DNA from 2 places in the Paraburkholderia sp. DD10 genome. Region 1 is predicted to be linked to the other one. Evidence: predicted binding sites of a transcription regulator. Region 1 holds the regulator's gene; the other holds the start of a gene.
The links. Region 1 encodes FNR, which switches genes on or off when oxygen is low (the NO sensors DNR and NnrR bind a similar motif). Its sites were predicted from a motif close to TTGATNNNNATCAA; they were not measured.

Region 1 (3,409 bases):
GGACGATCTGATCGCCGCATTCGACTCGAACCGGCATCCGATCGAACACGCGGCAACGCAACTGCTGCACGAAATCGGCGCCAAGCCGGTGCTCATGCACAGCGGGTATTTCCGCTTTTGCGACTGACTTCGCGTGAGGCGGCCGGGCGCGCGGCCTGTTTCAATGCGTTCGGATGCGTTTCGATGCGTTTCGATGCGCCGGCCGCCCCGGTTCGAGGAGACTCTGATGCGTGCGATGGTATTCGACGGCAGCGCGTCGTCGCTGCGTGAGCGGGATATGCCTGATCCGACGCCAGGCCCTGGGCAGATCCTGATCGATGTTCATACCTGCGGCGTGTGCCGCACCGATCTCCATCTGATCGACCATGAGCTGGAGCACCCAAAACAGCCCGTGATTCCGGGCCATGAAATCGTCGGCACGGTGGCCGAACTCGGCGCGGGCGTGACGGGCTTCGTCGTCGGCGACCGGGTGGGGGTGCCGTGGGTGGGCCGCACCTGCGGGCATTGCCGCTACTGCCTGTCGGCGCGCGAAAATCTCTGCGACGAGGCCGGCTTCACCGGTTATACGATCGACGGCGGTTACGCCGAGCGCACCGTCGCCGACAGCCGCTACTGCTTTCATCTGCCGGAGCACTACACGGATATCGAGGCGGCGCCGCTGCTGTGCGCCGGCCTGATCGGCTATCGCACCTTGAGCATGGCGGGCGACGCGCGGCGGATCGGCATCTACGGTTTCGGCGCGGCGGCGCATATCGTCGCGCAGGTCGCGCGTCATCAGCAGCGCACGGTGTACGCGTTGACGCGTCCGGGCGACGATGCGGCCCGGCAACTCGCGCTGCGTCTCGGCGCGGCCTGGGCGGGCGGCAGCGATGAGACGCCGCCCGACGAACTGGATGCCGCGTTGCTGTTCGCGCCGGTCGGCGCGCTTGTTCCGCAAGCCCTGCAAGCGGTGGCGAAAGGCGGTGTGGTGGTGTGCGGCGGAATTCACATGAGCGATATTCCGTCGTTCCCGTACGCGTTCCTGTGGGGCGAGCGGCGCGTGGTGTCGGTCGCCAATCTGACGCGCGACGACGGGCTCGCCTTCATGCGCATCGCGCACGAGACGCGCCTCACGATCGAAACGACGACTTATCCGCTGACGGATGCCAACCGCGCGCTGAGCGACCTGCGTGACGGCAGACTGACGGGCGCGGCCGTGCTCAGCATTCGCTAGCGTGAGCGGTTCGGGCGTGGTCCGCGTCGCCCCGCGTTTTGCGGTGCGTTCGGGCGAAAACCGCACTGCGGATCAACCCCGGAATCACACCCGCACGAGGCCCGCGTGATCCACGATCCGGATATCCTTGCCGCGTATGTCGACCAGTCCGTCGCGCTGGAACCTGGAGAGCATCCGGCTCACCGTTTCGAGCTTGATGCCCAGGTAGCTGCCGATTTCCTCGCGCGTCATGCGCAGATGAAATTCCGCCGGCGAATACCCGCGCAGCCGCAGGCGGTCCGACATGTTCAGCAGGAACGTCGCCACCCGCTGGTCGGCGGACATGGTGCCGAGCAGCAGCATCTGTGACGATTCGCGCACGATCTCGCCGCCCATCATCCGGTGCAGGTGCTGCTGGACGGCCTTGACCTCGCGGCACATGGCTTCGAGCAGATGGAACGGGATGATGCAGACCTTGCTGTCCTCGAGCGCCACGGCGTCGCAACTATGGTGGCCGGAGCACACCCCGTCCAGTCCCAGCGAGTCGCCGGCGAGATGAAAACCGGTCACCTGCTCGCGGCCGTCGCGATGCATGACGACCGTCTTGAACGAGCCGGCGCGTACCGCATAGATGCTCTGAAACGAATCGTTCGCGCGGTAGAGGGTCTCGCCCTGCTTGATGGTCCGGGACGGGCAGATGAGCGATTCCATCCGTTGCAATTCCTCGGATGTCAGCCCTTGCGGCATGCAGATGGAGCGCATCGAGCAGGCCGTGCAACGTACCGCGTCGTTGCGCGGCGCCCGTGCGGTTGCCGGCTCGGCTGCGGGAGCGGGAGCGGGCGAGGCTTGCCGGATCTTAAGCGAGGGCGACGTGACGGAATAGACGGCAACGTCAGACATGATGTGCTCCAGGTTGAGGAAGGGTGCGCGCGCGATGTTCGCCGGCGATCCGCTGGATCGCGTTGCGCGCTAGATTGAATTCGCTGGTCTTGTCGAAAAAGTAGTGAGCGCCGCTCGCGAGGCATGCGCGCCGGAACCAGGCGCCTGAACGGTTCGTCAGCACCATGACGATCACATGCGGCATGCGTTGGGCAAGCAACGCGAGCAACTCCATGCCGGTGCCGCCGTTCAGATGCAGTTCCGTCACGACCAGATCGGCCGCGCCGGCGGCGATGCCCGCGAATGCCGCGCCGGGCTCCTCGGCTTCGCCGACGATCTCGACGCCGTCGAGCGCGCCGAACAGCGCGGCGATACGGTGCCGCACCAATGCGGCATCGTCGACGAGAAAGACGCGCAGGGCGGGGTGGTCAGTGCTTGAGTTCATGGCTCGAAGTATCGGTCGCGCCGTATCTAAATGAAATCGGCGTCGAATGAACTTCGAGTAGGCGAGAGGGAGGCGCTGTAGGGCGTTTCCTACAGCGGGTGGAGCGGAGCGGGGATCGGCGAGTGCGCTAAGTGCGCGGAGTGCGCGGTGGGTCGCGATGGGCGGCAGGAGCGAAAACGCGCGGCGGCGGGGTCCGTGCGCGTTGTGACCCGCAAGCCGATGCGAGTCACGCGGGCGTTTAGATGTCGTCCTCGTCGCTGACCAGCTTGTGACGCATCGCATAGCGCACCAGCGCGGCGTCGTGCGGCATCTGCATTTTCTCGAGGATGCGCGTCTTATAGGTGCTCACGGTCTTGGCGCTCACGCACAGTTCGGCCGCGATCTCGGTGATCGTCTGACCGGTGGCGATGCGCTTCAACACGTCGAATTCCCGATCGGACAGACGCTGATGCGGCAGCAGATCGGTGGGTTCGTTCAGGCTCTGCGCGAACCGCTCGGCCATCGCGAGGCTCACGTAGACACCGCCCGCGGCGACCTTGGTCACGGCGGCCACCAGCTCGGCGCTCGCGCTTTCTTTCGTCAGATAACCGGACGCGCCGGCCTTGAACGCGCGCACCGCGTATTGCTGCTCGGCGTGCATGGTCAGCACGAGAATGCGCAGCGTCGGCTTTTCTTCCTTGATCTGCTTGATCAACTCGACGCCGTTGCGGCCGGGCATGGACAGATCGAGCACCAGCACGTCGGCGGCCCGCTCGCGGATCAGCGCGACGGTGCTCGGGCTGTCGTTCGCTTCGCCGACCACTTCGAAGCCGCTTGCGCCCTCCAGGATATGGCGCAGACCGTCGCGCACCAGCGCATGGTCGTCGGCGATCAGGACGCGGGTCATGTTTGCA
Region 2 (3,409 bases), on a different replicon from region 1:
CGGCAGGAATTCGACAACGCCGATATCAACGAAATGTACCGTCTACGAGCCCGCGTTTTTCACGGGCGTCTGGGATGGGACATCCCCACTATCGCGGGCATGGAAATAGACGGCTACGACGCACTCGGGCCGCATTACATGCTGATTCAAGGCGAGGACCGGCAGGTGCGCGGCTGTTGGCGCCTGATGCCCACCGAAGGCCCCAACATGCTCAAGGACACGTTCCCGCAATTGCTGCACGGCGCGGAGGCGCCGGTCGGCAGGCACATCTGGGAACTGAGCCGCTTCGCGATCGAAACCAGCGGCGAGGAGCAGTCGTTCGGCTTTGCCGATGTGACCATGCAGGCGATTCACGAGCTCGTCACGTTCGCGGACCGCATGGGCATCACGCGCTACGTCACGGTGACGACGACGCCGATCGAACGGCTGCTGCGCAAGACCGGCATCGAGATCAGCCGGCTCGGCGCGCCGTTGCAGATCGGTGTGGAGCGGGCCGTCGCGCTGGACATCGCGGTGAGTCCGAAAACCCGTACCGCGCTGTTCGGGCCGATCGCCGCCGCGGCTTAGTGGCTGCTTGTTGGCCGCTTGGTCGTGCCCGCTTGGTGGCAACCAAGCGGGCAAATCGCACGCCCCGGGCCGGGAGCTGGACGGCCCGGTGGTGCGGCGACGCAGTGCCGCTCCATGCTCCGCCCGCAACACTGCGGTGAAGCACGCGAACGTCCCAGCCTAGGAGCCGAACATCCGCTCCAGCGCATTCTCGAGATGCGCCCGCATCGCCCTTCCGGCCGCGGGCGCGTCCTTACGGCGAATCGCGTCGAGCACCGCCATATGCTCGGCCTGCACGAGCCGTTGGCGCTCCACCGTTTTCACGAGCGACAGATTGCGCGACAGGTTCATGCTGAACACGATTTGCTCTTCGATAAACGACATGACCGTGATGAAAAACGGATTCTTCGATGCGCGCGCCACCGCCAGGTGGAACATGAAGTCGTCCTTTGCGCCGATACCCCGTGTTTCGATGATGCGCTCCAGTTGCTCCCACGCGTGCTGGATCGCGGCGATGTCGTCGGCGTCGGCCTTGAGCGCCGCCTGCTCCGCCGCGCCCGCTTCCGTCACGATACGAAACTCATAGCAGCGGCGGATGTCGGACAGCGTTTCGAGCGGCGCGAAACGGCGCACATCCGGATCGGGCCGCCGCGCGACCGTGGTGCCCGAACCATGCCGCGTCATGATGATGCCGTCCGCCCGCAAGCGCGCCAGGGCTTCGCGCACGGTCGGCCGCGAAGTCGCAAAGCGTTCGGCCAACGCATGCTCGGTGGGCAGCCGTTCGCCTTCCTTGTATTCGCCTTCGAGAATGCGATTGAGGATGTCGCCGTAGATTTTGTCGGGCAAGCCCGTCGTTTTGCGCTCGTTCATCAGCGGGGCTGAAGCAGCTTGTCTGAGTAGGTTTTGATTGTAAGGCAAATCATGTTTCACCCTAGCCGGCGATATGCGTCATGGATTGCGATGAAGGCCGCCAGTGCTTGCTGCACGGCGCTCTCGCGTCAGGCGGCGGTGTCGTCGAATTTGACAAGTGTTTGATTTACATCCGGCCGCATGGCCGTTTTTCAGCGATCATTAAAACTCGAAGCGGTCATGCACCGTCAAGCCGCCCGGTCCGCCAAGCGGCTGTGGCAATCCGAATCCTTCTGACACGGAGTCGATATGTACCAACGCATCCTTGTAGCGGTCGATGGCAGCCAGACCTCGCGCCGTGCGTTCGAAGCAGCGCTCGCGCTCGCCAAATCCTCGGGTGCGGTTTTGCAGCCGTTGTATGTGGTCGAGAACACGCCGTTGTACTTCGAAGCGCCGGGCTACGACCCTTCGGTTCTGCGCAATCGTCTCATCGACGAAGGCAAGGAACTCGGCGCGGAGTTCGCCAGGTTCATGGCCGCGCAAGGCGTGAAGGGCGAACTCGTGGTAACCGAAGCGTCGTCGCTCGACGACGTTTCCGCGGTCGTGCTGAAGGCGGCCGCCGATTTCAACGCCGATCTGCTGGCGATGGGCACGCACGGCAGGCGCGGTTTCCAGCGTCTGATTCTCGGCAGCGTGGCCGAGCGTTGCGTACGGCAAGCGAGCTTGCCCGTGCTGCTGATTCCATCCGCCGCGGCCAAGGAAAGCAAGGAAGCCGGCTCGGCGTCGTGACGCGCTTCGCGGCGCATCACGAGTGCGGCGGCGCTGCGTCGACGGCTAGAGCCGCGAGCTCCGCCTTCTCACGACGCGCGGCAATTCGCGACGCCAAACAGTCTGACGTCGCGCAAGCGACCCGACCGTGCGAACGCGTCGTTTTGCCGCTAAGCGGCGCGCATGGCCGGTGGGACAATCCGTTGTCATCCCGATCAATGGCTGCCGAACATGCTGACTCCCACCGTTGCTGCTCGCTCCATCGGCAGTGCCGAACCCGCCGCGCAATCGCCGCTGCGCGGCCGCCACATCGCGCCGCCGAGGGCGACCGCGCGCACCGCCGCGCGCTGTTCGAGCTGTGCGATGCGGCAGCTCTGCATGCCCCAAGGTTTGTCGTCCGCCGAACTGTCGAAGCTCGAAACGCTGATCTGCGCCGCGCGCTCCGTGCGGCGCGGCGAAGCGCTGTATCGCAGCGGCGACCGCTTCGACAACATTTACGCCGTGCGCTCCGGCTCGATGAAAACCGTCATGGCGCATCGTGACGGCCGCGATCAGGTGACCGGCCTGCGCATCGCGGGCGAGGCGCTCGGTCTCGACGGCATCAGCGACGACGTGCATGCATGCAGCGCGCTCGCGCTCGAAGACAGCACCGTTTGCATCGTCCCGTACGACGCGCTCAAATCGTTGTGCCGCGAAAGCGGCCCGATGCAGGAGCGTTTGCATAAGCTGCTCGGCGAGCAGATCGTGCGCGAGGCCGCGCAGATGATGGTGCTCGGTTCGCTGTCGGCGGACGAACGTGTCGCCGCGTTCCTGCTCGACGTTTCCGAGCGCAATGCGCAGCGGGGCTATTCATCGGCGGAATTCAACTTGCGCATGACGCGCGAGGACATGGGCAGCTATCTCGGCATGACGCTCGAAACCGTGAGCCGCACCCTGTCAAGATTTCAAAAGCGTGGCCTGATCGACACGCAAGGCAAGCGCATCCGCATCGTCGATTTCGAAGGATTGCGGCAGGTCTGAGCCGCGAGCCGGGGACTGGCTCGCGCCGCCGGACCCCCGTCCACATGCTTTTTCGGCGCGCTTTCGCCTTGGCATGGCTGCTGCGACCGGGTACAGTCTTAGTCCGTCCCCCGCAAGGAGACCCGGCGAAATGAATCGCGACCCCGCCCCGCACCACCCGCTCGTCCAGCGTCTCATCGACGCGCGTCAAGTCACCGACGCATTGTTTTCCATCGTCAAACCCGAG

Region 2: the regulator FNR is predicted to act here: its motif matches at 1,578-1,591, upstream of ACOCG7_RS02430 (universal stress protein).

What each region holds. Positions count from the first base shown of each region.
Region 1 is NZ_CP185393.1:1,239,308-1,242,716, reverse strand. It holds gene ACOCG7_RS20980 (DUF1488 domain-containing protein) at 1-127, shown strand, start outside; gene ACOCG7_RS20975 (zinc-dependent alcohol dehydrogenase family protein) at 227-1,213, shown strand; gene fnr (fumarate/nitrate reduction transcriptional regulator Fnr) at 1,298-2,092, opposite strand; gene ACOCG7_RS20965 (response regulator) at 2,085-2,516, opposite strand; gene ACOCG7_RS20960 (response regulator) at 2,755-3,402, opposite strand; gene ACOCG7_RS20955 (PAS domain-containing sensor histidine kinase) at 3,399-3,409, opposite strand, start outside.
Region 2 is NZ_CP185392.1:517,013-520,421, reverse strand. It holds gene ACOCG7_RS02440 (acyl-homoserine-lactone synthase) at 1-567, shown strand, start outside; gene ACOCG7_RS02435 (FadR/GntR family transcriptional regulator) at 727-1,416, opposite strand; gene ACOCG7_RS02430 (universal stress protein) at 1,705-2,184, shown strand; gene ACOCG7_RS02425 (helix-turn-helix domain-containing protein) at 2,395-3,183, shown strand; gene ACOCG7_RS02420 (SUMF1/EgtB/PvdO family nonheme iron enzyme) at 3,314-3,409, shown strand, end outside.